One region of the Pseudomonas sp. FP1742 genome, then DNA from elsewhere that is predicted to be linked to it. Evidence: predicted binding sites of a transcription regulator. Region 1 holds the regulator's gene; each other region holds the start of a gene.
What was found. The regulator sigma-54, encoded in region 1, starts transcription at its own class of promoters, with help from an activator protein. The targets are predictions, from matches to a motif close to ANTGGCATNNANNTTGCTNT.
Positions count from the first base shown of each region.

Region 2: the regulator sigma-54 is predicted to act here: its motif matches at 5,537-5,556, upstream of nirB (nitrite reductase large subunit NirB).
Region 3: the regulator sigma-54 is predicted to act here: its motif matches at 4,630-4,649, upstream of PSH64_RS16980 (ammonium transporter).
Region 4: the regulator sigma-54 is predicted to act here: its motif matches at 1,140-1,159, upstream of PSH64_RS08835 (circularly permuted type 2 ATP-grasp protein).

Region 1 is NZ_CP117460.1:1,031,427-1,039,411, forward strand. Features, by position in the region: gene yjgA (ribosome biogenesis factor YjgA) at 1-504, opposite strand, end outside; gene pmbA (metalloprotease PmbA) at 613-1,959, shown strand; gene PSH64_RS04430 (HPr family phosphocarrier protein) at 2,089-2,364, opposite strand; gene rapZ (RNase adapter RapZ) at 2,380-3,237, opposite strand; gene ptsN (PTS IIA-like nitrogen regulatory protein PtsN) at 3,240-3,704, opposite strand; gene hpf (ribosome hibernation-promoting factor, HPF/YfiA family) at 3,717-4,025, opposite strand; gene PSH64_RS04450 (RNA polymerase factor sigma-54) at 4,105-5,598, opposite strand; gene lptB (LPS export ABC transporter ATP-binding protein) at 5,872-6,597, opposite strand; gene lptA (lipopolysaccharide transport periplasmic protein LptA) at 6,597-7,145, opposite strand; gene lptC (LPS export ABC transporter periplasmic protein LptC) at 7,132-7,704, opposite strand; gene PSH64_RS04470 (HAD family hydrolase) at 7,712-7,985, opposite strand, start outside.
Region 2 is NZ_CP117460.1:3,321,575-3,329,559, forward strand. Features, by position in the region: gene PSH64_RS14745 (L-iditol 2-dehydrogenase) at 1-140, shown strand, start outside; gene PSH64_RS30450 (methyl-accepting chemotaxis protein) at 171-1,034, opposite strand; partial or broken gene PSH64_RS30455 (MCP four helix bundle domain-containing protein) at 1,077-1,784, opposite strand; gene PSH64_RS14755 (CBS domain-containing protein) at 1,914-2,354, opposite strand; gene nirD (nitrite reductase small subunit NirD) at 2,386-2,772, opposite strand; gene nirB (nitrite reductase large subunit NirB) at 2,772-5,333, opposite strand; gene PSH64_RS14770 (bifunctional 5,10-methylenetetrahydrofolate dehydrogenase/5,10-methenyltetrahydrofolate cyclohydrolase) at 5,860-6,786, shown strand; gene PSH64_RS14775 (SgcJ/EcaC family oxidoreductase) at 6,997-7,515, opposite strand; gene PSH64_RS14780 (sensor histidine kinase) at 7,687-7,985, shown strand, end outside.
Region 3 is NZ_CP117460.1:3,838,477-3,846,461, reverse strand. Features, by position in the region: gene glnT (type III glutamate--ammonia ligase) at 54-1,388, shown strand; gene PSH64_RS16995 (glutamine amidotransferase family protein) at 1,461-2,366, shown strand; gene PSH64_RS16990 (protein glxC) at 2,378-3,061, shown strand; gene PSH64_RS16985 (FMN-binding glutamate synthase family protein) at 3,082-4,422, shown strand; gene PSH64_RS16980 (ammonium transporter) at 4,690-6,015, shown strand; gene PSH64_RS16975 (LLM class flavin-dependent oxidoreductase) at 6,097-7,140, opposite strand; gene PSH64_RS16970 (flavin reductase family protein) at 7,176-7,661, opposite strand.
Region 4 is NZ_CP117460.1:1,948,979-1,956,963, forward strand. Features, by position in the region: gene PSH64_RS08825 (hypothetical protein) at 1-229, shown strand, start outside; gene PSH64_RS08830 (ribonuclease E inhibitor RraB) at 445-786, shown strand; gene PSH64_RS08835 (circularly permuted type 2 ATP-grasp protein) at 1,192-2,601, shown strand; gene PSH64_RS08840 (alpha-E domain-containing protein) at 2,614-3,564, shown strand; gene PSH64_RS08845 (transglutaminase family protein) at 3,561-4,364, shown strand; gene PSH64_RS08850 (cytochrome c) at 4,475-5,299, opposite strand; gene PSH64_RS08855 (acetyl-CoA C-acetyltransferase) at 5,880-7,085, shown strand; gene PSH64_RS08860 (3-hydroxyacyl-CoA dehydrogenase NAD-binding domain-containing protein) at 7,124-7,985, shown strand, end outside.

The DNA.
Region 1 (7,985 bases):
CTCGTCCAGCTCACGGATGTACTTGAAGATTTTACGGCTCGAGGCCGGTGGCTTGTTGGTCGCCAGTTCGTGCTGGGCCTGACGGATCAGGGAGCGCAATTGCTGACGATCGGCCTCCGGGTAATCGACGACGAATTTCTCCAGGACGGCGTCGTCGCCTGCGATCAAGCGATCGCGCCAGCGTTCCAGGCCGTGGAAACGTTCGTTGTACTGCCGGGTGGAGGCATCGAGTTGATCGAGCAGAGTGAGAATGGCGTCAGTGTCCTGATCGCGCATCAGCTTGCCGATGAACTGAAGGTGCCGTTTACGCGCGATATGCGCGGTGTGCTTGGGCGCATCGGCCAGGGCCCGGCGCAGAGCGTCGGTCAACGGCAGTTTGGCCAGCAGATCAGGCTTGAGCGTTGTAAGGCGCTCGCCAAGGTCAACCAGAGCATGCAGCTCGCGTTTGACTTGGGTTTTGCTTTTTTCTCCCCCGTCGAGGGAGTCGTCGTAAGAATCAACCATGGTGGCAGTCCGCAAAGAAACGCCGCCATGATAACCAGTCGGGGGCCGCTTGTCCGGCCCGGTCGCTCGAAGGCCCCAGCCGAAAGCAGAATTTGAGTGGAGAACAGCATGAGTGCAGTTGAAAGCGTCGGCCCACAAGCGTTGCCGGCACTGCAAGAACAAGTCGAGCAGATCATTGCTGAAGCCAAGCGCCAGGGGGCCAGTGCCTGTGAAGTGGCGGTGTCGCTGGAGCAGGGCCTGTCGACCACGGTGCGTCAGCGGGAAGTCGAAACCGTTGAGTTCAACCGCGATCAGGGCTTTGGCATCACCTTGTATGTAGGGCAGCGCAAAGGCTCGGCCAGCACCTCGGCCAGTGGTTCGGAGGCGATTCGCGAAACCGTTGCCGCTGCGCTGGCGATCGCCAAACACACGTCGGAAGACGAAGCCGCGGGCCTGGCGGATGAAGCGCTGATGGCCAAGGACCTGCTGGATTTCGACCTGTTCCACCAATGGAGCATCACCCCGGAGCGAGCGATCGAGCAGGCCCTGGCCTGTGAAGCGGCGGCGTTTGCTGCTGACAGCCGGATCAAGAATGCCGACGGCACTACCCTCAGTACTCACCAGGGCTGCCGGGTTTACGGTAACAGCCACGGTTTTATCGGCGGTTACGCCTCGACCCGTCACAGCCTCAGCTGCGTGATGATCGCTGAAGCCGATGGCCAGATGCAGCGCGATTACTGGTACGACGTGAACCGGCAGGGCAATTTGTTGGCCAGCCCGGAGAGCATCGGCCAGCGTGCCGCGCAACGGGCAGCAAGCCGTCTGGGCGCGCGCCCGGTGCCGACCTGCGAAGTGCCTGTACTGTTTTCCGCGGAGCTGGCCGGTGGCTTGTTCGGCAGTTTCCTCTCGGCAATCTCCGGCGGCAGTCTGTATCGCAAATCGTCGTTCCTCGAAGGCACGCTGGGGCAGAAACTGTTCCCAGAGTGGCTGACCATCGATGAGCGTCCGCACTTGATGCGCGCTTTGGGCAGCTCTGCCTTCGACGGCGATGGCCTGGCGACCTACGCCAAGCCGTTCGTGGAGAACGGTGAGCTGGTGTCCTACATTCTCGGCACTTACTCCGGCCGCAAGCTGGGCATGCCGAGCACCGCCAATGCCGGCGGCGTGCACAACCTGTTCGTCACCCATGGCGACGAAGATCAGGCGGCCTTGCTGCGCCGCATGGGTCGTGGCCTGCTGGTTACCGAACTGATGGGGCAGGGCCTGAACATGGTCACTGGCGATTACTCCCGTGGCGCGGCGGGTTTCTGGGTCGAGAACGGCGAGATCCAGTTCGCGGTGCAGGAAGTGACCATCGCCGGCAACATGCGCGATATGTTCAAGCAGATCATTGCGGTAGGTAATGACCTGGAATTGCGCAGCAACATTCGCACCGGTTCGGTGTTGATCGAGCGGATGACGGTGGCGGGCAGCTAAGCTGCGATTGCTGCACAAAAAAACGCGCCACCCAATTGGGTAGCGCGTTTTTTTTGGATCATTGGATCGCAGCCCTTAGCATCGCCCAAAGACGCGTAGGAGCTGCCGAAGGCTGCAATCTTTTGCTGTTTATTCGCCTTCGTCGAAGTAGTTGTTGATCAGCGCCACCAGTGCATCCAGCGCTTCCTGCTCCTGTTCACCTTCGGTACTCAGGTAGATTTTTGTGCCTTTGCCAGCAGCCAGCATCATCATGGCCATGATGCTTTTGCCGTCGACCACGGTTTCTGGCGTGCGTCCTACCCTGATCGTGCAATCCTTGAACTGACCGGCGACTCCGACAAATTTGGCAGACGCGCGGGCATGCAGGCCCAGCTTGTTAATGATTTCGATTTCCAGAGCAGGCATCGCGATGTGAATCCTTTAGCTGAGGTCGCGGTGGCGAACCTGGACGTTCTTCAGGGATTGTTGCAGGACCTGGCCCAGACGTTCGGTCAGGTAGACAGAGCGGTGATGCCCGCCGGTGCAGCCAATGGCAATAGTGACATAGGCGCGGTTGCTGGCGGCAAAGCGGGGCAGCCACTTGAGCAGGTAGGAGGAAATGTCCTGGAACATCTCTTCGACATCCGGCTGCGCCGCCAGGTAGTCGGCCACCGGTTGATCGAGCCCGGACTGTGCCCGCAGCTCCGGTTTCCAGTAAGGGTTAGGCAGGCAGCGCACGTCGAACACCAGATCGGCGTCCACCGGCATGCCACGCTTGAACCCGAAAGACTCCACCAGGAACGCAGTACCGGGCTCCGGCTGATTCAGCAGGCGCAGCTTGATGGTATCGCGCAGCTGATACAGGTTCAGATTGGTGGTGTTGACCTTGAGGTCGGCCAGGTCGGCGATCGGCCCCAGTAAATTGGTTTCGTCCTCTATCGCCTCCGCCAGCGAGCGATTGGCGCTGCTGAGCGGGTGACGACGGCGTGTTTCCGAAAAGCGTTTGAGCAGGGTTTCTTCGTCGGCGTCCAGGTACAGCACATCGCACTGGATATGCCGGCTGCGGACTTCTTCCAGCAGTTCGGGAAAGCGTGACAGATGGCTCGGCAAGTTGCGCGCATCGATGGACACCGCCACCAGCGGTTGTGCCAGTTCGGTATGAATCAGCGCACGCTCGGCCAGTTCCGGCAGCAGACCGGCCGGCAGGTTGTCGATGCAGTAGTAGCCGTTGTCCTCGAGAACATCGAGGGCAGTACTTTTACCTGAGCCGGAGCGGCCGCTGACGATAATCAGGCGCATGATTAGTGACCGTTTTGCTCGTCCAGGACAACCTGATACAAGGCTTCGTTGCTCGGGGCGCTGCGCAGTTTTTCACGCACTTCCTTGCGGTCAAGCATGCTGGCGATCTGGCGTAGCAGTTCCAGGTGCGCATCGGTGGCGGCTTCCGGGACCAGTAGAACAAACAGCAGGTCAACCGGGGCGCCGTCAATGGCGTCAAAATCGATAGGGGCTTCCAGGTGCAGCAGCGCACTGATTGGCGAGGTGCAGCCTTTGAGCCGGCAGTGGGGGATCGCGATGCCGTTGCCGAAACCGGTAGAGCCGAGTTTCTCACGGGCAATCAAGGCCTCGAAGACGTCCTGCATTTCCAGATCCGGTACTTCGCGGTGGATAAGGTTGGCAATTTGTTCGAGGGCTTTCTTTTTACTGCCACCCGGCGCGTTCACCAGGGAACGGCCGGGGGTCAGGATGCTTTCAAGTCGGATCATGGGTTGGGAGTGTTAACGACCGGTCGCGCCCTGGAGGAGGCTCTGGGTCTTTTCCTTATGCTTTTTGAGTTGGCGATCCAGCTTGTCGGTCAGCAGGTCAATGGCGGCATACATGTCCGTATGCTCGGCATTGGCGACTACTTCTCCGCCGGGAATATGCAGCGTGGCTTCGATTTTCTGCAGCAGCTTCTCGACGTTCATCGTGACTTGCACGTTGGTGATCTTGTCGAAATGCCTCTCTAATCGTTCGAGTTTTTCGCCGATGTAGGTGCGAAGAGGTTCGGTCACTTCCAGTTGGTGTCCACTGATGTTGACTTGCATACAGCTTCTCCTTCGTTGCCAGTGCATAAAGCGGCAGGCAGAAATGCCTGCCACTGGAACGCTGTGGCGAGCCCGGCGGCTACATCAACCGCTTCCGTTCGCTGGAAGGCGCGATCCCCAGGGATTCGCGGTACTTGGCGACCGTACGACGGGCTACCTGAATGCCTTGTGCCTCCAGTAAACCAGCGATCTTGCTGTCACTCAACGGCTTTTTCTGATTTTCCGCGGCAACCAGTTTCTTGATGATCGCGCGGATCGCCGTAGACGAGCATTCCCCGCCTTCGGAGGTGCTGACGTGGCTGGAAAAAAAGTATTTCAGTTCATAGATGCCCCGTGGGGTATGCATGAATTTTTGCGTGGTCACCCGTGAAATCGTCGATTCATGCATGCCCACCGCTTCGGCGATGTCATGCAGCACCAACGGTTTCATGGCTTCGTCGCCGTACTCCAGAAAGCCGCGTTGATGCTCGACGATCTGAGTGGCTACTTTCATCAGGGTTTCGTTGCGGCTTTGCAGGCTCTTGATGAACCAGCGAGCCTCCTGCAACTGATTACGCATGAAAGTGTTATCTGCGCTGGTATCGGCGCGGCGCACGAAGCCGGCGTATTGGGCGTTGACCCGCAGGCGTGGCACCGACTCCTGGTTCAGCTCCACCAGCCAGCGCTCGTTGTCCTTGCGTACGATCACGTCGGGAACGACGTATTCGGCTTCGGTGGACTCGATTTGCGAGCCCGGGCGCGGGTTGAGGCTCTGGACCAGTTCGATCACCTGACGCAGTTCATCTTCCTTGAGCTTCATGCGGCGCATCAGCTGGCTGTAGTCGCGGCTGCCGAGCAGGTCGATGTAATCGGTGACCAGGCGCTTGGCCTCCGCCAGCCAAGGGGTCTTGGCGGGCAGTTGGCGCAGTTGCAGCAGCAGGCATTCACCCAGGTTGCGGGCGCCGATGCCGGCGGGTTCGAATTGCTGGATGCGGTGCAGGACGGCTTCGATTTCGTCCAGCTCGATGTCCAGTTCCGGATCGAAGGCCTCGAGGATTTCCTCGAGGGTCTCGTCCAGATAGCCCTGATTGTTGATGCAGTCGATCAGGGTCACGGCGATCAGGCGATCGGTGTCGGACATCGGTGCCAGGTTCAGTTGCCAGAGCAAATGGCTTTGCAGGCTTTCACCGACCGATGTGCGGGTGGTGAAGTCCCACTCGTCGTCATCGTTGCTCGGCAGGCTGCTGGCGCTGGTCTGGTAGACGTCTTCCCAGGCGGTGTCGACAGGCAATTCGTTGGGAATGCGCTCGTTCCAGTCGCCGTCCTCAAGGTTATCCACCGTCGGAGCGGTTTCCTGGTAGGAGGGTTCCTGAATGTCGGGGTTGGGTTTTTGTTCGGCGTTATCGGCCAAGGGGTCGGCGTTATCGAGGTCGTCGCCTTCTTCCTGGCGTTCGAGCATCGGATTGGACTCCAGGGCCTCCTGGATTTCCTGTTGCAGGTCCAGGGTCGACAATTGGAGCAGGCGGATAGCCTGTTGCAGCTGCGGTGTCATCGTCAGCTGCTGGCCCATTCTCAAGACTAGCGATGGTTTCATGGCAGGGGCTTAACACCTTATTCGCCGGCGCACATGCGCCATCCACTACAGGGCGCCGAAGCGCCAAACATAAGCAAATTATATGCCTGAAACTGAAGTGTTTGCCTAGAGCGCTGTAACAATAAAAAACTATAAAGCTTTATTGACACGTGGCCCTTGCTGATGGCTGAACACCTTTGGAGCGACGTGTTTGCCTGGAGCGCCGTAACAATAAAAACCTATTGATTTTTTATTGAAACAAGCGCCCGGGCGATTGGCCAGGCACCTCAGCGCTTACAGGCGGAACTCGTGGCCCAGATACACTTCCTTGACCAATTCGTTGGCCAGGATAGTGGCGGAGTCACCTTCAGCGATCAGTTGGCCATCGTTGACGATGTAGGCCGTTTCGCAGATGTCCAGGGTTTCACGGACGTTGTGGTCTGTGATCAGCACGCCAATGCCTTTGGCCTTGAGGTGATGGATGATCTGCTTGATGTCGCCCACCGAGATCGGGTCCACGCCGGCGAAAGGTTCGTCGAGGAGGATGAATTTCGGGTTGGTGGCCAGTGCTCGGGCGATTTCCACGCGGCGGCGTTCGCCACCGGACAGGCTCATCCCAAGGTTGTCCCGGATGTGGTGGATGTGAAATTCCTGCAGCAGGCTTTCCAGCTCTTTGCGGCGACCGGCCTTGTCGAGTTCCTTGCGGGTCTCGAGGATGGCCATGATGTTGTCGGCCACCGAAAGCTTGCGGAAGATCGACGCCTCTTGCGGCAGATAGCCGATGCCGGCTTTGGCGCGACCGTGCATGGGCTGGTGGCTGACGTCCAGGTCGTCGATCAGTACGCGGCCCTGGTCGGCCTGCACCAGGCCGACGATCATGTAGAAGCAGGTGGTCTTGCCGGCACCGTTGGGGCCAAGCAGGCCGACGATCTGACCGCTGTCGATGGACAGGCTGACGTCACGCACGACCTGGCGGCTCTTGTAGCTCTTGGCCAGATGCTGAGCTTTCAGAGTTGCCATTACTGGGCCTTTTGCTCGTCGGTTTTCTTTTTCGGCTGGATCACCATGTCGATGCGCGGACGCGCCTCGGTGACTTTGTTGCCCGTGGCGCGACCGGCGCTCGCAAGCTTCTTGACCGTGTCGTAGACGATTTTCTCGCCCTGGGTGGTGTTGTTGTCCTTGTCGACAACTTTAGCCTTGTCGATCAGCACGACGCGGTTTTGCGCCGCGTGGTACTGGATGGTTACACCCCAGCCCTGAACAGGCTTGGTGTCGCCGGCGGTCTGCAGTTGCTCGAAGTAGGCGAGGTTGCCCACCGAAGTCACCACGTCGATGTCGCCCGCAGGCGTGCGGGTGATGGTCACGGTGTTGCCCTTAACGATCATCGAGCCCTGAGTGATGATCACGTCACCTTTATAGGTGGCAATACCATTCTTGTCGTCCAGCTGGGCGTCGTCGGCCTGGATGCGGATAGGCTGCGCTTGATCGGTCGGCAGAGCCCAGGCGCTCACGCTTCCCAGTGCTGCGCTCAGACTGAGCAAAATAGGGAGAGTTTTAACGAGCCTCATACTGTCCTCTTACGTTAGATAGCAGGTGTATCCTGCTTTCTTTCAAGTACGCTTTCATTCCGTTGCCTGTCGATACGCCGCCAGCGCCGTCGATTCTAACGGGTTGATCGGTCTGCGCATATTGCTGCTGCGGGAACACTGTCATACGGGTGGTGGTAATCAGGGTTTTACGGTTTTTTTCGTCGAAACGGGTGATACGTACCGAGTCAATCAGCTCGACCTGGGTGCCGTCCGGGTTGACTTCGCCGCGTTCGCTCTGGACATGCCAGGGGAACTCGGTACCGCGAAACATGTTCAGGTCAGGATTGGACAGTAACGTCACTTCGGTCGCTTTCAGGTGTTCGACCTTGTCGGACGTCATTTCGTACTGCAATTTGCCGTCCGGCAGGTACTGCACGCTATGGGCGTTGATGGCGTAATAGTCGATCGCGCTTTCATCGACCTTGGCCACTGGCTTGTCGAGGAAGCGTTCCGGGCTGATGTTCCAGTAGCCGACCGCGGCGAACAGCGCCGCGATGCAACCGAATATCAGGATGTTGCGAATCTTTTTGCTCAGCATGATGGGCTCACAGGTACGCGGCGTTGGCCGCATCGAGGCGGCCCTGGGCGCGCAGGATCAATTCGCAGAATTCGCGAGCGGCACCCTCGCCACCACGGGCCTGGGTGATGCCGTGGGCATGTTCGCGCACGAAGCTGGCAGCGTTGGCCACCGCCATGCCCAGGCCAACCCGGCGAATCACCGGCAGGTCTGGCAGGTCGTCGCCAAGGTAGGCCACTTGTTCATAGCTCAGGTTCAGTTGGGCAAGAAGCCCGTCGAGCACCACCAGTTTATCTTCGCGA
Region 2 (7,985 bases), 2.3 Mb from region 1:
TGGCGGGACAGGAAGTACCGTATGGACGCATGGGCACGGCAGAAGACCTTGTCGGCATGGCGATCTTCCTCGCGTCCGCCGAAAGCGATTACATCGTGGCGCAGACCTATAACGTCGATGGTGGCAACTGGATGAGCTGACTGGCCCCGATTACAGGGCCAGCCGATGCCTCAAAGGCGAAACCGATCCACTGATTGCGAGAGCTGTCCGGCCAGGGTGGACAGCTCATCGGTAGTCGAGGCCGTCTGGTTAATGACCTTGCTATTGCCTTCGGACATGCCGGCAATCATTTCCACCTGGTGCGCGATTTCGTTGCTCGCCAGGCTCTGCTCGCCGATCGTGCGGCTGATGTCATTGACCAATTCTGTGGTACTGAGCGTGGCCTGAAGGATTTCGCGGATGGCGCGCTCGACGTCGGCGGTCACCGCCATGCCCTTGTCGACCTGTGCAACGCCCGCCTCCATGCTGCTGACCGCTTCACGGGTGCTTTGCTGGATGCGGGCGACCATGGTGGCGATTTCCTGGGTGGAGGCACTGGTACGACCCGCCAGGCTGCGGACTTCATCGGCAACAACGGCGAAACCGCGGCCCTGCTCGCCGGCGCGGGCGGCCTCGATGGCGGCGTTGAGCGCCAGCAGGTTGGTTTGGTCGGCGATGCCCTTGATCACCTGAATGATGCTGAAAATCCCCTCGGACTCCTTGTCCAGGGTGCGGATCACTTGGGCCGACTGCTGCGCCGAACGGGCAATCCCGTCCATGTCGCTGACCACCTGATGAATCACCCGACCGCCGTCCTTCGCCAGTTCCTCGGCTTGGTTGGCCATGTTCAGTGCACGCCCGGCATGCCGGGTGATTTCTTCGATACTCGCAGTCATTTCACTGGCCGCCGCGGCCATGGTGCTGGCGGCGACGCTTTGCTGCTGGCTGCTGCCCGCGACCTGATGGCAACCGTTGCTCAACTGCTGGCTCATGCCGCTCACGCCGTGGGCGTTGCTGCGCACCACCTCGATCATGCCGCGCAGGTCGCGCTGCATGGTCGCCAGGCTGCGAATCAAGGTGCTGGCTTCGTCCTTGCGGGTGGGCTCGACGATAGGCTCGCTCAGGTTGCCATGGGCGATGCTGTCGGCTATCCGGCTGGCGGTTTGCAATGGCCCCATGATGCTCAGGATGACCGAGCGCCCTTGGGCGAGCAGCAGCAACAAGCTGGCAATGAGTACGGCGCCGAGGGTGAAGTTGGCACTGCTGATGGTTTGCCGAGTCCCCGCGCTGGTCTGTTGAGTGTTGGTTTCGATCAGCTCACTGAGGGTGGCCATCTGGTCTTCCAGTTGGCTGAACGCGTTATTGAACGTGCCCAGTTGCTGTTGTGCGAGCTGCGGATCATCCAGCGCCAGCCCGACAATGCGCTCGGCGGCACTGATGTACGTATCGAGGCTGGGCTTGATCTTGTCCAGTGCGGCCTTGAGGGTGTCGTTGACCGGCAGTTTGAGGTTGTCGCCGAGCATCTCGCGAAAGTGTGCGGCATGCTCATTGAGGGAACTGCGCACCTCGGCCTTGCTGCTGGGGCTCTTGTCCAACCCTACCAGCATCGCCGACAGCACATCGGCGCGCAGTGCATCGTGCATCATGTCGGCTTCGAGGTGGTTGCGCAGCGCGGTCATGCTGACCTCGTTGTCACTCACCGCTTCAGCCATCCGAGTGTTCCCCACATAGCTGACCAGACTCAAGACCAGGGCGGTGAGCAAGCCAGTGCCGATCAACAAGATCAAACGTAATTTTATGGACACTCGATGGTTCCCCTGTCGGCAGGTGCATGGTCGGCTAATTGCCTACTGTTGGGTTATCGACTGTTCCAACCAGTTACTGAGGCTTATTTCCACGCAAGCCGATTTTTACGACCTACGGTATGCGCGGGCTCAATGCCCGCGAATGTAGTGCTCAAGCTGACGAATCAAATCGGCCTGCTCGACGATGGCTTCCTTGACCAGATCACCGATCGACAGCAACCCGATCAGCTCGCCGCCCTCCAGCACCGGCAGATGGCGCAAATGACTGTCGGTCATGACTTCCATGCAGCGCTCGATGCTCTGCAGGCTGTCGGCGGTCACCACCGGCGCGCTCATGATCTCGCGCACCGGCGTACCGACCGAAGAACGCCCCTGTAGCACCACCTTGCGCGCATAGTCGCGCTCACTGATGACGCCGACCACCTGCCCTGCTTCGATCACGGGCAGCGCGCCGACGTTCTTCTCGGCCATCATCTTCAGGGCGTCGAGGACCATCTGATCCGGTGCGATGCTGTGCACCTGCTGGTTTTGCACGATCTTCAGTTTCAGCAACTGTGCGGCTGTTTTCATCAACGTTCTCCGATACGGTTCAGCGCGGCGGTCAAGCCGCCGCGACTTCCACGACGCCGGCGTTCAGACGCACCGGCCACACCCGCAGGCGCTGTTCGGGGTACTCCAGGCAGCTGCCGTCTTCAAGACGAAAGTGCTGCTTGTAGATCGGCGACGCCACCACCAGATCACCCTTGAGGCTGCCGATCAATCCACGGCCGATGACGTTCGCCCCGGATTGCGGATCATGATTGTCGATGGCGTAGAGGGTGCGGCCTTCGGCTTGTGGCAGGTAGAACAGCGCCACCTGGGCGCCGTCGAGCCAGACGACGACGCCGGAGTTGCTGACCAGATCCTGCTGGCTGCACACCGCCTGCCAGGCTTGGGCATTGGCCGCGGTGGCAAGGGCATCGACACGCTGGGTATTGGACTGGCTCATCAGGCATTCTCCTCGGTGACAGGGATTAGGTTGAGTTCGGCGGCCATGATCGGCCGGCGTTGACCGCGCTCCTGGACAAAATGGATGTCCGGGTCGGGGCGTTTATCGTTGACGAAGGTGCGGAAGCGCTTGAGTTTTTCCGGGTCTTTGAGGGCATTGGCCCATTCGCATTCGTAGCGGTTGACCACCAGTTGCATCTGCGATTCGAGTTCCGCGCCAAGCCCCAGGCTGTCGTTGATGATCACGTCCTTGAGGTAATCCAGGCCGCCCTCCAGGCTTTCGCGCCACACGGAAGTGCGCTGCAATTTGTCGGCGGTGCGGATGTAGAACATCAGGAAACGGTCGATGTAACGGATCAGGGTTGCGTCGTCCAGGTCGGTGGCGAACAACTCGGCGTGACGCGGACGCATGCCGCCGTTGCCGGCCACATAGAGGTTCCAGCCATTCTCGGTGGCGATCACGCCCACGTCTTTGCTCTGCGCCTCGGCACATTCACGGGTGCAACCGGAGACGGCGAATTTGAGTTTGTGCGGCGAGCGCAGGCCTTTGTAGCGATCCTCCAGGGTCAGGGCCATTTTCACGCTGTCCTGCACGCCGTAACGGCACCAGGTGCTGCCCACGCAAGATTTCACCGTGCGGGTCGATTTGCCGTAGGCGTGCCCGGTTTCAAAACCCGCTTCGATCAACTCGGACCAGATGTCCGGCAACTGATGCAACTGCGCGCCGAACAGGTCGATCCGCTGGCCACCGGTGATCTTGGTGTAGAGGTCGTATTTCTTCGCCACCACGCCGATCGCGATCAGCTTGTCCGCCGTGATCTCACCGCCAGCGATGCGCGGCACCACCGAATAGGTGCCGTTTTTCTGCATGTTGGCCATGAAGGTATCGTTGGTGTCCTGCAATGGCACCAGCGAGGCGTCCATGATTGGCTGGTTCCAGCACGAGGCGAGGATCGAGCCCACCGCCGGTTTGCACACGTCGCAACCGGTGTGGCCACGACCGTGTTTGGCCAGCAGTTCTTCGAAGGTGATCACCCCTTCTACCCGCACCAGCGCATAGAGTTCCTGGCGGGTGTAGGCGAAGTGTTCGCACAGGCTCTTGTCGACACTGACGCCACGGGCAATCAGTTCATGCTCGAACACTTGCTTGAGCAGCCCCGCGCAACCGCCGCAACCGGTGCAGGCCTTGGTCTGCGATTTGAGCAGGCCCAGATCGGTGCAACCGCCGTCGATGGCCGAGCAGATCGAGCCCTTGGTGACGTTATGGCACGAACACACCGTTGCCGACTCGGGCAACGCGCCCGGACCCAGGGTTGGCGCGCCGGCGGACGACGGCAGAATCAGGCTGGCCGGTTCCGCCGGCAAGGCAATGCCGTTCTGCATGTATTGCAGCAAGGTGTCGTAATAGCTGTTGTCGCCGACCAACACCGCTCCGAGCACGCGCTTGCTGTCCGCATCCACCACCAGCCGACGGTAACTGGCCGTCGCTTCATCGATGAACTGATAACTGCGCGCCCCCGGCGTCTGCGCATGGGCATCGCCGATGGAGCCGACGTCGACGCCAAGCAGTTTGAGCTTGGTCGACATGTCGGCGCCCTGGAACGGCTCGGCGGCTTGATTGCACAGCAGTGACGCCACGCCTCGGGCCATCTGGTAACCGGGGGCGACCAGACCGAAGAGGCTGCCATTCCAGGCGGCACACTCGCCGATGGCGTAGATATTCGGATCGCTGGTCAGGCACTGATCGTCAATCACTACGCCGCCGCGAGGACCGATGTCCAGCGCGCATTGGCGGGCCAGTGCGTCTTGCGCACGAATACCGGCGGAGAACACGATCAGGTCGGTTTCGAGAAATTCGTCATTGGCAAAATTCATCCGGTAACGGTACTGCTCACCGGCACTGATCGACTGCGTGCCACGGGACAGGTGCACACCCACGCCGAGCCGCTCGATTTGCGCCTTCAGCGCCAGGCCACCCTGCTCGTCCAGCTGTACCGGCATCAGGCGCGGGGCGAATTCCACCACATGGGCTTCCAGGCCCAGGCTTTTCAGGGCATTGGCGGCTTCCAGACCGAGCAGACCACCACCGACCACCACGCCACGCCGGGCATTGGCCGCCGCAGCGCGAATCGCATCAAGGTCTTCAAGGGTGCGATACACCAGGCGCGAGTCACCTTCGGCACCTTCAATCGGCGGCACGAAAGGATAAGAGCCAGTGGCCAGAACCAGCTTGTCGTACGCGACGCAACCTTGTGCGGTGATCACTTGGCGCCGGGCGCGGTCGATTTCCAGCACCGGCATGCCCAGATGCAGGGTGACGCCCGGCGTCTGGTACAGGGAAGCTTCACCCAGGGCCAGCGACTCGGCATCGCGACCGCCGAAATACTCGGACAGATGCACACGGTCGTAGGCGCGCATCGGCTCTTCGCTGAAGACATGCAGGCGGTAGTGGTCGAGGGCGCCGCGCTCGATGAGCTGCTCGACACAATGATGTCCGACCATGCCATTGCCGATCACGATCAGTGTTTGCAGTTTGTTCAACGCGGCAACATTGGAATTCATAGTAAGCACCCAGCCAAAGCCAATCACGGTTAAAAAAGCAAAAAAAAACGCCTGAAACCTCTCGGTTTCAGGCGTCTTTGCCTGTTCTCGCGGTGTTCGACCTGGCGCCTTCGCCTGATCCACCGATGTTGCCCACGACCTGCTCGGCCGGTCGATCTTCGTTGATCGACGGGGCGGCCCACTGCGTGGACCCTGATCGATGTAATGCAGCGTTTGTGCCAGTTGCGGGTCGAGCGGTTTTAAACGTCGTTTCAGTAAGGGTTTATCGGGGGTTAACGTGATTTGCCTTCAGGGCGATCGAGGCTCGGGGCGATTCGGTTTTTGCCTTGGCATAGTGCAGGCCGTGCGCGACGAGCTTCATAAAAGTGCGTTTGCGTGTCTGATCTTCTGGTGTTGCGGTGGTATTGGCCTGCCCTCACCTGATAGCCTGAGCACCCTTGCCTGCATGTCTCTGATGGATCATCGGCGCGCAAAGACGCCGCGATGATCACTCCACCCCCATTCAATCAAGACAACGGTGACTCTCTTGATCAGCAGCACCCCCACATTTGCCCGTGATATCGACGGCAAAGCCATTTCTGCCAAGGTCCTCGACGAGGTCCGGGAAGAGGTTCAGGCCCTCGCTGGCCAACAGATCTACCCCGCTCTGGCGGTCGTACTGGTCGGCGACGACCCGGCCAGCCATGTGTATGTGCGCAATAAACTGCTGCGCGCCAAGGAAGTCGGTATCCGCTCCCTGGAATACCGCCTGCCGGAAACCGCCAGCCAGGCCCAGGTTCTGGAGCTGATTGCACAACTCAATGCCGACCCCACGGTAAACGGCATCCTGGTACAACTGCCCTTGCCGGCCCCTGTCGATGAACAGGCCGTGATTCATGCCATCGACCCGATCAAGGACGTGGACGGTTTTCATCGGGAAAACGTCGGCGGGCTGGTGCAGGGCATCGAGGTTCTGACCCCATGCACGCCCAGCGGCTGCATGCGCCTGCTGCATGAAACCTGCGGTGCCGACTTGAGCGGTTTGCACGCGGTGGTCATCGGCCGTTCGAACATTGTCGGCAAGCCAATGGCGACCTTGCTGCTGCAAGCCAACTGTTCGGTCAGCGTGGTGCACTCGCGCAGCGTCGATGCCCCGGCGTTGTGTCGGCTGGCGGATATCGTGGTCGCGGCGGTGGGCCGGCCAGCGTTGATCGACGCCAGTTGGCTCAAGCCTGGCGCGGTGGTGATCGATGTCGGCATTAACCGAATTACCGACGAGTCCGGCAACCGTCTGGTGGGCGATGTCGATTACGCCAGCGCTCGTACCGTCGCCCGCGCGATCACGCCGGTGCCCGGTGGCGTCGGGCCGATGACCATTGCCTATCTGCTGAAAAACACCCTGATCGCCAGCCGCTTGCAACGCGCGGCGCAGGCACGCGGGCAGCAGCCTGAAGACGACCTGGCGTTGAACTGAGCACAACGCACATGGCCCACTTGTAGGTGGGCCGTGTCGGTAATGGCAGTCAGGCGCGGAACCTGTGGGAGCGGGCTTGCTCGCGAAAGCGGTGTATCTGGTGACATCAATGTTGTGTATGCCGCCCTCTTCGCGAGCAAGCCCGCTCCCACATGGATTGTACTCAACTGACTGGCATTGGGCCGTTTCGATCGGGCGTCGAAATCGCAGTTATTTCCCGGCGTGCAACACCTGTGTTTGCGGCATCGCCGAAGAGTGGTGGTTAAGAATCTTCCACTGACCGCCCACCTGCTCATAAACGAAGGTGTAGCGCGCCTGCACCTGACGGGTCTTGCCATCGGCTTCGGTCAACGTAAAGGTGTAGACGCCACTGTCCATGGCCACGTTGGCGCCCAATGGGCGGATCTCACGGAAGTTGATCTGCCCTGCCGGCTTGAGCGCCATGAAGTGATCGAAGTAGTCCTTGATCTGTGCCGGCGTGGTGCGCACCTGATTGGAAACCGTCGGTTGCAGCACCGCGTTCGGCGCATACAGGTCGACCACGCTCTGAACATTGCCGCTCTTCAACGCGCTGTTCCAATGGTCAAACAGGGCGGCGATCTCACGATCCTTCACGTTGGTGGGCTGCTGCGCCACGCTGCTGTAAACGTAAGGGACTGCCTCTAATGCCTGAGCCAGTGGGGCGGTCAGGGCGAACAACAGGACGAGGGTTGAGGTCTTGAGTTTCATTGCGCTATTCCAATGATGGTCGATGGGCACACTGTGCCGCCCGGAACGCGCCCCGCCATCGGCCAACCGGAGCCATTTGCCTATGCCATTCGGCAGATGGCGCCCTGCCCCGTTAACAAGGTTTAATGACGCCCCTGCCCGAACGGGCATGCCAGTGTCGGAAGCCGCCCCATGCAAAACCCCGATCATGACCCCGCTAGCGCCCTGGCCATTCGTACCCAGTATCGGCAGTCGCAAAGTCGCGCCGCGCGGCTGCGGCTGTTGGTGGATACCGGCCAGGAACTGACCCAACTGGCTCCCGAAGCCATGCGCCAACGGGTGTTGCAACGGGCCTGCGCCTTCCTGGCGATGGACCATGCGCTACTGCTGGAATGGGATGAGAATGCGCAGGTCAAAACCACTGCCAGTCACGGTAGCCGCGATCGTTTGCACAGCCTCGAACGCCTCGCCGACACCGCGATGCGCGCACC
Region 3 (7,985 bases), 2.8 Mb from region 1:
AGTCAGTCAAGGCCCATCCACAATGTTTTGCCTTTCGCGAGGAGTGACGAGCAATGTTGCCAGCAGAAACCCAGCGCATCATCGACAAGCACGGGATCAAGTATGTGCTTGCGCAGTTTGTGGATATACACGGGGCGGCCAAAACCAAGTCGGTGCCCATCTGTGGGCTCAAGGCTGTTGCCGAGGAAGGAGCGGGGTTTGCCGGGTTCGCGATCAGCGGCATGGGCATGGAACCTCACGGCCCGGACTTTATGGCCCGTGGCGATCTGTCGACGCTGACGGCAGTGCCCTGGCAACCGGGTTACGGGCGGGTGGTGTGCATCGGCCACGTCGACGGCAAGCCCCATCCCTATGACAGCCGTTATGTGCTGCAGCAACAAGTGCAACGCCTGGAAGAAAAGGGTTGGACCCTCAACACTGGTCTGGAGCCCGAGTTCAACCTGATGCGCCGCGACGAGCAGGGCAAGCTGCAACTGGTCGACCTCAGCGACAACCTGGACAAGCCTTGCTACGACTACAAAGGCCTGTCGCGCTCCCGGGTGTTTCTTGAACGCCTGACGGAAGCTTTGCAGGCGGTGGATTTCGAGGTCTATCAAATCGACCATGAGGACGCCAACGGCCAGTTCGAAATCAACTACACCTACAGCGACGCCATGACCTCGGCGGACCGCTTCACCTTCTTCCGCATGGCCGCCGGCGAGATTGCCAATGACCTGGACATGATCTGCTCGTTCATGCCCAAACCAGACCCGAAACGTGCCGGCAACGGCATGCACTTTCACCTGTCGATCAGCAGCGCCGAGAACAAGAACCTGTTCCATGACGCCAGCGACCCGAGCGGCATGGGCCTGTCGAAAATGGCTTATCACTTCGCCGCCGGTCTGCTGGCCCACGGCCCGGCGCTATGTGCCTTCGCCGCGCCGACGGTCAACTCCTACAAGCGTCTGGTGGTGGGCAACTCGTTGTCCGGCGCGACCTGGGCGCCGGCCTTTATAGCCTTCGGTGCCAACAACCGTTCAGCCATGGTGCGGGTGCCTTACGGCCGTCTCGAATTCCGCCTCCCGGACGCCGGTTGCAATCCCTATCTGGTCAGCGCTGCGATCATTGCGGCCGGCTTGGATGGTATCGACCGTCAGCTGGAAATCGACCAGGTCTGTAATGAAAACCTCTACAGCTTGAGCCTGGAGCAGATCGCTGCACGGGGTATCAAGACTCTGCCGCAATCGCTCAAGGAAGCTTGCGACGCGCTGGAAGCCGACCCGTTGTTCGCCGAGGTGCTGGGACCGCAGATCGTCGACGAGTTCATCAAGCTCAAACGCATGGAATGGGTGGAGTACAGCCGCCACGTCTCTGACTGGGAAATCCAGCGCTACACCGAATTTTTCTGACTATGTGTTTTGACAACCATTCGGGCACCCGGCATGGCGTCGGGTGTTCACTGCCTCCGAAGGAGACTTGATATGTGTGGAATCGTAGGTCTTTACCTGAAAAATCCGCAGCTGGAATCCCGGCTCGGCCAGCTCTTCGAACCGATGTTGCAAGCCATGACCGATCGTGGCCCGGACAGTGCCGGTTTCGCCATTTACGGCGATGAAGTGGCCGATGACTGGGTCAAGCTGACCCTGCAGGCCACCACCGAAGGCTTTGACTGGAAAACCCTGATGGGTGAGCTGGAAGGGCGTCTCGGCTGCTCGCTGGACTGGTTCCAGAACGCCAACGCTGCCGTGCTCAAGGTCAATGCCGAAGAGGCGCCGGTACGTCTGGCCCTCGCCGAATTGGCACCTGGCGTACGCATCATGAGCGCCGGCCAGAGCATCGAAATTCTCAAGGGCATGGGCTTGCCCCTGGAGATTTCCCAACGCTTTGGCCTGGCCGGCATGAAGGGCAGCCACATCATCGGCCACACCCGGATGGCCACCGAAAGCGCGGTGACCATGGAAGGCAGCCACCCGTTCTCCACCGGCGCCGACCTGTGCCTGGTGCACAACGGCTCGCTGTCCAACCACTTCCGCCTGCGTCAGGAACTTAAGCGCGAAGGCATTCACTTCGAGACCGACAACGACACCGAAGTCGCCGCCGGCTACCTGACCTGGCGCCTGCAACAGGGCGACTCGCTGAAGGAGGCGCTGGATCATTCGCTGGAGGATCTGGACGGCTTCTTCACCTTCGCCATCGGTACCCGTAACGGTTTTGCGGTGATCCGCGATCCGATCGCCTGCAAGCCGGCGATCCTCGCCGAGACGGAGGACTACGTCGCTATGGCTTCCGAATACCAGGCGCTGTCGAGCCTGCCGGGGATCGAACACGCGAGGGTCTGGGAACCGGCACCGGCCACTATGTACATCTGGGAACGCGAGTCAGCTTAAGGGGCGCACACATGAAAACCATCGATCTTTCCATTGCCACCGTGCGCGATCTCAACCAGGCGCTGCATGACCAGGTCAACAACGTTGAAGACCGCGAATGGGTGGTGACTCATTCGAACGGCAAGCACAACCTCGCGGTCGGGGTGAACCAGGCCGTGTCCATCGATATCCAGGGCCACGCCGGTTACTACTGCGCCGGCATGAATCAAAAGGCTTCGATCACCGTCCACGGCAATGTCGGTGTCGGTTGCGCCGAGAACATGATGTCCGGCTACGTCCGGGTCAAAGGCAGCGCCTCTCAAGCGGCCGGTGCCACGGCCCATGGCGGGCTGTTGGTGATTGAAGGCGATGCTGGTGCGCGTTGCGGGATTTCCATGAAGGGCATCGACATCGTGGTCGGCGGCAGCATTGGCCATATGAGTTGTTTCATGGGCCAGGCCGGGCGCCTGGTGGTGTGCGGCGATGCCGGCGATGCACTGGGTGATTCGCTTTACGAAACCCACATCTATGTGCGCGGCAGCGTCGCGTCCCTGGGTTCGGACTGCGTCGAAAAAGAGATGCGCGCCGAACACTTGGAGGAGCTGCAAGTCCTGCTGAACCGTGCCGGTTTCGAGCATAAGGCGACTGACTTCAAGCGCTATGGCTCGGCCCGTCAGTTGTACAACTTCAAAGTCGATAACGCATCCGCGTACTGATCCGCGCGAGGAGAATAGACATGAGCGACCCTACTACCCAAAAAGCAGGCACTCCAGTGTTGCGTGAGTCCGCGACCTTCGACCGCCTGACCATTCAGGAAATACAGCGTGCCGCTGAAACCGGCATCTATGACATTCGCGGCGGTGGCACCAAGCGCAAGCTGCCGCACTTCGATGACTTGTTGCTGCTGGGCGCCAGCGTTTCACGCTACCCGCTGGAAGGTTATCGGGAGAAGTGCGGCACCGATGTGATCCTCGGCAACCGCTTCGCCAAGAAGCCGATCCACCTGAAGATTCCGGTAACCATTGCCGGCATGAGTTTCGGTGCGTTGTCGGCCAATGCCAAGGAGGCGCTGGGCCGTGGCGCGACCATCGCCGGCACCAGCACCACTACCGGTGACGGTGGCATGACCCCGGAAGAACGCGGTCAATCCCAGCATTTGGTTTATCAGTATTTGCCATCGCGCTACGGCATGAACCCGGACGACCTGCGCAAAGCCGACGCCATCGAAATCGTCCTGGGCCAGGGCGCCAAACCCGGTGGCGGCGGCATGCTGCTGGGCATGAAAGTCACCGAGCGGGTGGCCGGCATGCGCACGTTGCCGATCGGTGTCGATCAGCGCAGCGCCTGCCGTCACCCGGACTGGACCGGCCCGGATGACCTGGCGATCAAAATTGCCGAGATCCGTGAAATCACGGATTGGGAAAAACCGATCTACGTGAAAATCGGCGCGAGCCGGCCGTACTACGACGTCAAATTGGCGGTGAAGGCAGGCGCGGATGTGATTGTCCTTGACGGCATGCAGGGCGGCACCGCGGCGACTCAGGAAGTGTTTATCGAACACGTGGGGATTCCGATTCTGCCGGCCATCCCGCAAGCGGTACAGGCTTTGCAGGAGATGGGCATGCATCGCAAGGTGCAGTTGATCGTGTCGGGTGGTATTCGCAACGGCGCCGATGTGGCCAAGGCGATGGCGCTGGGCGCGGATGCGGTGGCCATCGGCACGGCGGCGCTGATTGCCTTGGGCGATAACCATCCACGCCTGGACGAGGAACTGAAGAAAATCGGCTCGGCCGCCGGTTTCTACGACGACTGGCAGAACGGCCGCGACCCGGCGGGGATCACTACCCAGGATCCGGAGCTGTCCAAACGCCTGGATCCAGTGGAAGGCGGTCGGCGTTTGGCCAACTACCTGCGGGTATTGGTACTGGAGGCGCAGACCATGGCCCGGGCGTGCGGCAAGTCGCACCTGCATAACCTCGATCCCGAGGATCTGGTGGCATTGACGGTGGAGTCGGCTGCCATGGCCCGGGTGCCATTGGCGGGGACCAACTGGGTTCCGGGCTCGGGTGGTTATTGAAACCGGTGAGATAACCTGTGGCGAGGGGGCAAGCCCCAATGAAAGTAGGAACGTGGCTAGCCTGCGAAGAACGATGACGCGTAATACGTGAAAAAACGCGGTGCATTCTTCGCGGGCAAGCCAGGCTCCTACAGGTTCTGCGCCTCGCCACAAACGTCGGTTGGCCTGCAGGCTCGCCCAACGATCAAGAGGTCTCCCAAGAGACCCGTACGCACTTACTTTGCTCACTGCCCGACACTTCCCATTTCTTTTGCAGGAGCTTTGAACATGGTCAATCGTCTTCTCGGCAAGTCCCTTTTCGGCCTACTGGCTGCCGGCGCGCTCGTGCCGCTGGCACAGGCAGCCGATGCTCCCACGTTGAACACCGGCAGCACGGCCTGGATGGTCACCGCCGCCGTGCTGGTGTTGTTCATGTGTCTGCCAGGCCTTGCGTTGTTTTACGGCGGCCTGGTGCGGGCAAAAAACATGCTGTCGTTGTTTACCCAGTGCTTCGGCATCGCCGGCCTGGTGGGGGTGCTGTGGGTGATTTATGGCTACAGCATGGTGGTCGACAGCACCGGCATGGTCGAGGGACAGGTGACGTTCAACAGTTTTGTCGGTGGATTGAGCCGGGCCTTTCTGGCGGGCATGACACCGGAAAGCCTTGTCGGTGAAATTCCGGAAGGGGTGTTCGTGACCTTCCAGATGACCTTCGCCATCATCACCCCGGCGCTGATCGCCGGGGCATTCGCCGAACGCATGAAGTTCTCGGCGGCGCTGCTGTTCATGGCGCTGTGGTTCACCCTCGTGTACGCCCCGGTAGCGCACATGGTCTGGGGTGGTTCGGGGGCCTTGATGCATAACTGGGGCGTCCTCGACTTTGCCGGTGGCACCGCGGTACATATCAATGCGGGTGTTGCAGCGCTGGCGGCGTGCCTGATCCTGGGCAAACGCAAGGGTTACCAAAACGAGCCAATGCCGGCGCATAACTTGAGCCTGACCATGGCCGGTGCGGCCATGCTCTGGTTCGGCTGGTTCGGCTTCAACATCGGCTCTGGCGGCGGTCTGAATGGCACCTCCGGCATCGTCATGCTCAACACCCAGCTGGGCGCTTGCGCCGGGATTCTCGGCTGGATGTTCACCGAGTGGTTCAAGGTCGGCAAACCGAGTGCTTTGGGCCTGGCCAGTGGGGCTTTGGCCGGTCTGGTGGGCATCACGCCGGCGTGCGCCTATGTCGGCGTTGGAGGTGCGTTGGCTATTGGTCTGCTGTGCGGGGTGTTCTGCTACTTGAGCGTCACCGTGCTGAAACGTCGCTTCGGTTATGACGACAGTCTCGACGTGTTCGGCTTGCACGGTATCGGCGGGATGATTGGCGCGATCCTGACCGGAGTATTCTGCATACCATCTCTGGGCGGGCTGGTGGAGGGCGTGACCCTGGGAGGACAAGTCTGGGCGCAGATAAAAGGCGTTGCGCTGACCACGGTCTATTGCTTCGTGGTGAGCTGGGTCATTCTCAAACTCGTCAATGTCCTTGTCGGCTTACGGGCTGATGAATCGGTGGAGGAGATGGGGCTGGATCTGGCCGAGCACAACGAGCGTGCCTACAACCATTGAGGTCTGGCGCGGACAGCAAAACGCCGGCATGAGCCGGCGTTTGGCTTACCTGGGTTTTATCGCAAAGCCTGATAGGTGGACTCAGCGAAACGCTGGTACCACCTGCTTGATGAACAGCTCCAGGGATTTTTTCTTCTCTGCGTGGGGCAGACTGTTGTCGCACCAGAAGCTGAACTCATCGACGCCCAGTTCCTGGTAATACTTGATGCGCGGGATGATTTCTTCCGCGGTGCCGATCATCGCTGTTTTGTGCAGGCTTTCCAGTTTGAACTCCGGGCGCTCGGCGAACTTCTCTTCCGGGCTCGGTTCCAGGAAACCGTTGACCGGTGTTGTCTTGTTACCGAACCAAGCATCGAAGGTGCGGTAGAACTTGGAAATCGCCTTGGCCCCGACTTTCCAGCCCTCAGGGTCATCGGCGGCATGCACGTGGGTGTGGCGCAACACCATCAATTGCGGGCGCGGTACGTCCGGGTTGTTGTCCAGGGCGGTCTGAAACTTGTTCTTCAGGTCGAGAACTTCTTCGTCGCCCTTCATCAATGGCGTGACCATCACGTTGCAGCCGTTGGCCACGGCGAAGTTGTGCGAGTCGGGGTCGCGAGCCGCTATCCACATTGGCGGGTTGGGCTTCTGGATCGGCTTGGGCACGCTGGTGGAAGTGGGGAATTTCCAGATCTCGCCGTCGTGGGCGTAGTCGCCTTGCCACAGGGCGCGCACCACCGGGACCATTTCCCGCAGCGCCTGACCGCCGGACGAGGCAGGCATGCCGCCGGCCATGCGGTCGAATTCGACCTGGTAGGCGCCACGGGCTAGGCCGACTTCCATGCGACCGTTACTGATCACGTCCAGCAGCGCACATTCGCCCGCTACCCGCAGAGGGTGCCAGAACGGCGCGATGATGGTGCCGGCGCCCAGGTGAATGGTGGTGGTCTTGGCGGCCAGATACGCCAGCAGCGGCATCGGGCTTGGCGAGATGGTGTATTCCATGGCGTGGTGTTCGCCGATCCACACAGTGCTGAAGCCACCGGCCTCGGCCATCAGGGTCAGTTCGGTCAGTTCTTCGAACAACTGACGGTGGCTGACGCTTTCGTCCCAACGTTCCATGTGTACGAACAGGGAAAATTTCATGACGCTACCTCTAATCTTTGTAATTGGCTGTCGGTTCAGGCGAGGACGGGCAGGGCGCCCATCTTGCCGTGGCAGTACACCAGTGGGCCGGCGGTGTGCTGCGGCACTATCAGGTTCTTCACGGCGCCGACCATGATCGCGTGGTCGCCGCCTTCATATTCGCGCCACAACTCGCATTCGATGACGGCCGTGGCGTTGGCCAGGATCGGATTGCCCAGTTCGCTCAACGTCCATTCGATCCCTTGCGCCTTGTCCTTGCCTTTGCGGGCGAAAGCATAGGCTTCGCTTTGCTGGCCGCCGGAAAGGACGTGGATGGCAAAGCGTTTGTTCTTGATCAATACGGGATAGGAATCGGAACTGTAGTTGGGGCAGAACAGCACCAGGGCCGGGTCCATCGACAGCGAGCTGAATGCGCTGGCGGTGAGGCCGACGATTTGTCCATCGTCATCCAGCGTGGTGATGACCGTCACCCCGGACGGGAACGAGCCCATGACTTGTTTGTAGATGGCGGCATCGATCATTGGAGGGTCCTCGGGTGCTGTGAGGTGGTTTTTATGAATTTATAGGTCTGATGGTATACCGTAATACATAGTTTGCAAGGGCTTTTTATTTTTGCCGATAAACGCATTTCGAGGGCTTATAACCCAATGTTTTCGGGGTTTGTGGCGCGAATTTGAGTACTGAAGGCCCCAGAAGGTGCAGATCAGATTACCGGTAAAGTATCGGATCAGCCTTGTGAAAAGGTTGGAATACCATAATATGGTTCGCATCTGGAGGGCTGCCAAGCCGCACCCCCGGTTTGGCTTCGTACAACTATAAGATCAGACAAACTCGAGTTCATGCAC
Region 4 (7,985 bases), 920 kb from region 1:
AAAGTGGAAAATCACTTTCGTGGATGATCACGGTGAAACAGTCGACGAACTCTTCGAGTGCGAGGAATGCCCGAATAGCGAGCAGGCCGCCAAACTCATTCGCGCCCGGCGCCTGCCGGTCGCTGCTGAACTTGATCTCAATGATCTGGAGGGTCGCACCGATGATCCGACCGTCAAAAGCCTGAAATCCCAGTACAGCATTGAAATCCTCGGCATTACCCCGATTTGATACACCTCTTGTCACATTCACTACCAGACCTTGGCAGCAGCTCTATCTAAGGGCTACTCTGCAAGCGAGATCAGCGAATGACTCGCTAAGGTCTGGTCTTGTCAGCTACATGCTTGTTTCCCGGCGGCAACCTCTGTTGCCGTATCGCTCTCACCAATCGGTTGAAAGTGCAGGGAATACGGAAAGTCTATCCATCAGTCTGAGGGGGACGTTTCATGAGCACAGCCTATCAAGAAGACATCAGCAGCAGCGTGCTGCGCCGCATGAAAGAAGGCGGTTTCGACTTTTCACGATTCCATCCCATCGAGTTCTACGCCATTTTCCCGGACGAGGAGCGGGCACGCAGGGCGGCAGGTCATTTTTGTGGTGAATCCTTGAATGCCCAGATCAGCGTGCGTGATGACGGCGCATGGTCTCTGGAACTGAGCAAAGTGATGTACGCCACCTACGACGGGATCGGCGACTTCGAGCAGGACTTCGAGGCGGTGGTCGAGCCTCTGGGCGGCATTATCGAGGGATGGGGCGTCAAGCAGGAGGTACGAGGGCTACTCGCATAACCTTATGAACAGCGACAACACTCAGCAACGGCTGACCTTCGGGTTGGCCGTTTTCGTTTTCGTGGTTTGAAAAGGCCGAAGATTGTGTTTTCGATTCATAACGTTTCAAAAATGCAAAAAAAGCCGCCTGAACAGGCGGCTAAAAGGGAAGAGCGACAAGTTTTGCAACGAATGCGCGAATTATCCGCCTCTCCCTCCCGAGCAGTGAAATCAACTCTGACTATGCTGCTGATAGGCGACAACATGGCCTCGCCATGAAGCGGGGGCGTTCAGGTTGGGGCATTTATCGCACAGGATTGGTGCGGTGCGTGCGGCAGCATTATCCAACTGATTGATATCAAAGCGTTTATGCCGATGGCACGGGCCTTGCGAAGGTCTGGACGTCCGGGTGACAAGGAGTACGGCATGATCCGCACCTATTTTGATGAGATGTACGATGCCGGCGGCCAGGTCCGTCCGCATTATCGGGAGTTTGCCCGTTGGCTGGCCGAAACGCCTGACGAGCTTCTGGCACAACGGCGACGCGAGGCCGATCTGTTATTTCATCGCGCCGGGATTACCTTCACGCTCTATGGTGATGAGCAGGGGACAGAGCGCCTGATTCCCTTCGACACCATTCCCCGCAGCATTCCCGCCAGTGAATGGCGGGTCGTCGAGCGCGGCTGTATTCAGCGGGTCAAGGCATTGAACATGTTCCTGGCCGACCTCTATCACGAGCAGCGCATCATCAAGGCCGGCATCATCCCGGCCGAACAAGTGCTGGCCAACGAGCAATACCAGTTGGCGATGCAAGGGCTGGATCTGCACCGCGATATCTATTCGCACATTTCCGGCGTCGACCTGGTGCGCGATGGCGACGGCACGTATTACGTGCTCGAAGACAACCTGCGTACCCCCAGCGGCGTGAGCTACATGCTCGAAGACCGCAAAATGATGATGCGCCTGTTCCCCGAGTTGTTCGCGGCCCAGCGCATCGCACCGATCGACCACTATCCGAACCTGTTGCTCGACACCCTGAAAAGCTCCAGCCCGCTCGACAACCCGAGCGTGGTGGTGCTGACGCCGGGGCGTTTCAACAGCGCGTTTTTCGAGCATGCGTTTCTGGCGCGGGAAATGGGTGTTGAACTGGTGGAAGGCGCGGACCTGTTCGTGCGTGATGACAAGGTGTTCATGCGCACCACGGACGGGCCGAAAGCGGTCGACGTGATCTACCGTCGCCTCGACGATGCCTTCCTCGATCCGCTGGCGTTCAACCCGGATTCGATGCTCGGTGTTCCAGGGCTGCTGTCGTCCTACCGCTCCGGCAACGTGGTGCTGGCGAATGCCATCGGCACCGGGGTTGCGGACGACAAGTCGGTGTACCCCTTCGTCACGGACATGATTCGTTTCTATCTGGATGAAGAACCGATCCTGAAGAACGTGCCGACGTGGCAGTGTCGTAACCCCTCGGAACTGTCCCACGTGCTGGCCAACCTTCCGGAGCTGGTGGTCAAGGAAACCCAAGGCTCCGGCGGTTACGGAATGCTGGTGGGGCCGGCGGCGACGGCGGCGGAGATCGAGTCTTTCCGCGAGCGGATCAAAGCCAAGCCCCATGCGTATATCGCGCAACCGACATTGTCGCTGTCGACCTGTCCGACCTTTGTCGAAAACGGCATTGCTCCGCGCCACATCGACCTGCGTCCGTTTGTATTGTCTGGCCGCGAAACCCGGGTTGTGCCCGGCGGTTTGACCCGTGTCGCCTTGCGTGAAGGTTCCCTGGTGGTGAACTCGTCCCAGGGCGGCGGCACCAAGGACACCTGGGTGGTCGAGGATTGAAGGAAGCTTGCCATGTTAAGTAGAACTGCCTCGGATCTGTATTGGATGTCGCGTTACCTGGAGCGGGCGGAAAACCTCGCGCGGATGCTCGACATCAGTTATTCGCTGTCGCTGATGCCCCAGGACGGTCGTGGCGACGGCTTGCACGAACTGGCCATGCCGTTGCTGATCACCGGCACCCTGGACGATTACCTGGCGCGCCACGGCGATCTGCATGCCGAACGGCTGCTGCATTTTTTCGCCCTGGACGCGGCCAACCCGGCGAGCATCTACAGCTGCCTCGGTGCCGCACGAGCCAGCGCCCATGCGGTGCGTGGGCGAATCACCGCTGACATGTGGGAAAACATCAACGCCACCTGGCTGGAAATTCGCGGGATCGCCGAGCAGGGCTTGAGTCGCTACGGCATGAGCCGTTTCTGCGAGTGGATCAAGGAACGTTCCCATCTGTTCCGCGGCGCTTGCTACGGCACGATCATGCGTAACGACGCGTTCCGCTTCATTCGTCTGGGCACCTTTATCGAAAGGGCCGACAACACCTTGCGCCTGCTCGACGCCCGTTACGAAATGGCTGGCGATCAGGCCGAAGCGATCAGCGACGGCACGGCCCACGCCTATTACCAGTGGAGCGCTTTGCTGCGGGCCTTGTCGTCGTTCGAGGCTTACACCGAAATCTATCGCGACGCCCCCGGCGCCCGGCATGTGGCTGAACTATTGCTGTTGCGCGCCGACGTGCCGCGATCCCTGCGCGCCTGCACCGAAGAAATCGACCAGATCCTCGCCCAATTGTCGGGGGCCAACGGTCGTCCTGCCCAGCGTCTGGCGGCAGAAATGGACGCGCGCCTGCGCTACACCGGTATCAACGAAATCCTCGACGAAGGCCTGCACGCCTGGCTGACCGAGTTCATCCCGCTGGTGCGCCAGTTGGGCAACGCCATACACAGTTCCTATCTGGAGGCTGCATGAGACTTTCCATTAGCCACGAGACCGCCTATCACTACGAAGATCAGGTGCGGGCGAGCATCCAGTACCTGCGACTGACACCCCACGACAGCGAGCGCCAGCACGTGCTGAGCTGGCAACTCGACCTGCCGCGCCCGGTGCGCGCGCAACTCGATCCGTTCGGCAACATCCTGCATGTGTTGACCCTGGATGAGCCGCATGAAGCGATCATCATCGGCGCCCGTGGCCAGGTCGACATCGACGAGCTGCGCGAAGCCGAGCATGAAAGCCAGTCGGCGCTGCCGTTCCTGCGTTTCACCCGGCTGACTGAAGCCGATGAAGCCCTGCGCGCGTTTGCCGAGAAGGCGTGCAAGCAACGGCGGGATCGCACGGCGCTGATCGATTTGATGCATGGCCTGAACCAGCACATGACTTACACCCCGGGTTCCACTGAAGTGGACACCAGCGCAGCGCAAGCTTTCGCCGGGCGCTCCGGCGTCTGCCAGGACCATACCCATGCGTTTCTCGCCTGCGCCCGCAGCCTGGGCATTCCTTCGCGTTATGTGTCGGGGTATTTGTACAGCGATAATAGCGAGCACCTGGCCAGTCACGCCTGGGCTGAAGCCTGGCTGGATGACGCCTGGTACAGCTTCGACGTGACCAACGAACTGGCCCGGCCTGAACGTCATCTGAAGCTGGCCGTGGGCCTGGATTACCTCGACGCCTGCCCGGTGCGTGGTATGCGTCGGGGCGGTGGGGGTGAGCAGATGCATGCGAAGGTGTTGGTCTCGCCGACACCGGTGATTACCGTCCAACAGCAGTAAGTAGTCCCTGTGGGAGCGGGCTTGCCCGCGATGGCGGCCTTCCAGTCACCGCATTTATGTCTGGAGTAACGCTATCGCGGGCAAGCCCGCTCCCACAGGGAGGGGTGTTGTCATTCCGGCTTCACTTTGCGCCCAGCCATATGCTTCAAATACCCCACCAACAACTCCAGGTCCCCCTCCGGCAACACCGTCGTCGAGAACGCGGGCATCTTCGCCTGCGGCCACTGGCGCAAGCTCTGCGGGTCACGGATGTAACGCTTGAGGAAGTCCGCGCCGAAATACTCGGTCGGGTTGAACGGAATATTCAGGTCCGGCCCGAACTGCGCGTCCCCCGCGCCATTGAGTCGATGGCAAGCCAGGCAGTTCTTCTGAAACAGCGCGAAGCCCTTGTTCACCGGATGGTCCGACTTCAGTGCAGGGTCGGGTAACAGGGCAGGGAAGCGTTCGGCCACCGGGGCCATGCGCTTGATGCTCGCCACTTCGAATGGCCATTGCTCGGGGCTGATATTGCCCGCCTGTGGATCGGTCCAGACCAGATAGAACGGCCCGGCACTGGGCTTGCCCTCGGACAGCGGCGGCCACGGCTTGGCCGGGTCTTCAATCGCCAGCCAGGCCCGCGCGCCCTGGGTCTTGAGCAGCGGCGCGGCGGCCAGTTCGGCGGCAAAACCGTCCAAAGCTACTGCTTGCAGGTGATCGTCAGGCTTGATGCCGGTCAACAACGCCGCCATCGGCACGGCGCGATAGCTCATGTCCCGCTTGTAGGAAACGTCGTTGGTGATCGTGATGGTCTGAGCCTGAGGATGCTTGAGCAATTCCTCGGTCTGCCAGGTGCGAGGGCTCGCGCCCAACTCAAGATTCAGCTGCGCGGCGGACAGAGGCGTGCTGAGCAGCAAGGCCCCAAACAGAATGAGCGCTTTCAAGTGATCGTCGTCCATGTCGTGGAAGTGCCGCAAAGGTTGGCACAGCCACGCCGGCCCGGATAGCGAGCCAGTCACATTTTTATCAGGCGAAATGAAAACCCCCGCTGCTCGATCAGCCAAGCACCTTGGTCAGGTTCGGCAAAATCAACAACAGCGTAGTAGCAAATAGAATGAGCCCGGCTTGACGTACTTTCGAATGTTTGAACATGGCTTGACCGCCTTTTTTGTTATTTCCTGGTTGCCTGCCTGCATATCTCCATGACGGCAGAGCGCTGCACTTCCTGTAGGACGAGAGCCTCGGCAAAACCCGACGACAACTTCGTACAGGTTTACATTAGGGCCCGCGTCACGCTTGGCTTAGATCCATTTCGTATGGACTTAGCGCTGATCGCTGCTAAAAAGACATGAGGCCTATGGCCAGCTTCTTGGGCGCCCGTTGGCTAGACAGCTTGGTGACACGAATCGATTAATCCGATAGCTGACTACCGTTCGTCTGAGCGTGACCGTCAACGTCAATGAGCGCTGTGGTCATTGAATCCACGGCTGCTCGGCATAAGGTGAGGGTATAGAGATCACCCTCAGGTTCGAGAACGCCATGACCCAAGCTTTGATATTCGACGCGTTACGCACGCCCCGTGGCAAAGGCAAGGCCAATGGCGCCTTGCACAGCGTCAAGCCAGTGAACCTGGTGGCCGGGCTGCTGACGGCGTTGCAGCAGCGCACCTCCCTGGACACCAGTCAGGTCGACGACGTGGTGCTTGGCTGCGTGACGCCTATCGGTGATCAGGGCGCCGACATCGCCAAGACCGCCACACAAGTGGCCGACTGGGACGTCAGCGTGGCGGGTGTGCAACTCAATCGCTTCTGCGCGTCGGGGCTGGAAGCAGTGAACCTGGGCGCGATGAAAGTGCGTTCCGGCTTCGAAGACCTGGTGGTGGTCGGTGGCGTCGAGTCGATGTCCCGCGTGGCCATGGGCAGCGACGGCGGGGCCTGGGCGCTGGACCCGGAAACCAACTTGCACAGCCATTTCACACCCCAGGGCGTGGGCGCCGACCTGATCGCGACAATCGAAGGTTTCAGTCGTCAGGACGTCGATGCCTTCGCGTTGCACTCCCAGCAGAAGGCGGCGCGGGCGCGGGCGAATGGTTCCTTCAACAAGTCGCTGGTGCCGGTGCAGGACCAGAACGGCATCATCCTGCTCGATCATGATGAGTTCATTCGCGCCGATTCGACCATGGAAGGCCTGGGCAAGCTCAAGCCGAGTTTCGAGATGATCGGGCAAATGGGCTTCGACGCCACGGCATTGCGGGTGTACAGCCAGGTCGAGCGGATCAACCATGTTCACACGCCGGGCAACAGTTCCGGGATCGTCGATGGCGCGGCGCTGATGCTGATCGGCTCCGAAGCGAAGGGCCGGGCACTGGGTTTGCAGCCACGGGCGCAGGTCGTCGCCACGGCGGTCACCAGCACCGACCCGACCATCATGCTCACCGGCCCGGCGCCGGCCACCCGCAAGGCGCTGGCCAAGGCCGGGCTGCGGGTCGAAGACATCGACCTGTTCGAAGTCAATGAAGCGTTCGCCTCGGTCGTGTTGAAGTTCATCAAGGACATGGCCATCGACCCGGACAAGGTCAACGTCAACGGCGGCTCCATCGCCATGGGCCACCCGCTCGGCGCCACCGGTTGCGCGATTCTCGGCACGCTGCTCGATGAACTGGAAACCCGGCGCCTGCGCTATGGCCTGGCGACATTGTGTGTCGGCGGCGGCATGGGCATTGCCACCATCATCGAACGCCTCTGAGCCTGCCTTTAAGAAAATCCGACTCAAGGAAAATTGCCATGACCCAAGCCATTCGTTACGAAAAGGGCCAGGACCGGATCGTCGTCCTGACCATCGACATGCCGGGCCAGAGCGCCAACACCATGAACGCGGTCTACCGCGAGGCCATGGCCATCTGCGTCGAGCGCCTGGTCGCCGACAAGGACGCCATCGCCGGCGTGATCATCACCTCGGCCAAGAAAACCTTCTTCGCCGGTGGCGACCTCAATGAACTGATCAAGGTCGGCAAACCCGAAGCCAAAGCCTTTTACGACACGGTGCTGACCCTCAAGGGCCAGTTGCGCACCCTGGAAACCCTCGGCAAACCGGTGGTCGCTGCCATTAACGGCGCGGCGCTCGGTGGCGGTTGGGAAATCTGTCTGGCGTGTCATCACCGTGTGGCGCTGGACAATCCGTCGGTGCTGCTTGGCCTGCCGGAAGTCACCCTCGGCCTGTTGCCGGGCGGTGGCGGGGTGGTGCGCATGGTGCGCATGGTGGGCATCGAAAAAGCTCTGCCGTATCTGCTGGAAGGCAAGAAAATCCGCCCACAACAGGCGCTGCAAGCGCGGTTGATCGATGAGTTGGCCGTCGATCACGATGAGCTGATGGCCAAGGCGCGGGCATGGATCGCTGCTCATCCGATCGCTGTGCAGCGCTGGGACATGAAGGGTTATCAGATTCCCGGCGGCACGCCGTCGGATCCGAAAGTCATGCAGATGCTGGCCATCACGCCCTCGATCCTGCGTAGTAAAACCCAGGGCTGCCTGCCCGCGCCGGAGAAAATCCTCTGCGCCGCAGTGGAGGGCGCTCAGGTGGATTTCGACACCGCGCACCTGATCGAAACCCGTTACTTCACCGAACTGACTACGGGCCAGGTGTCGA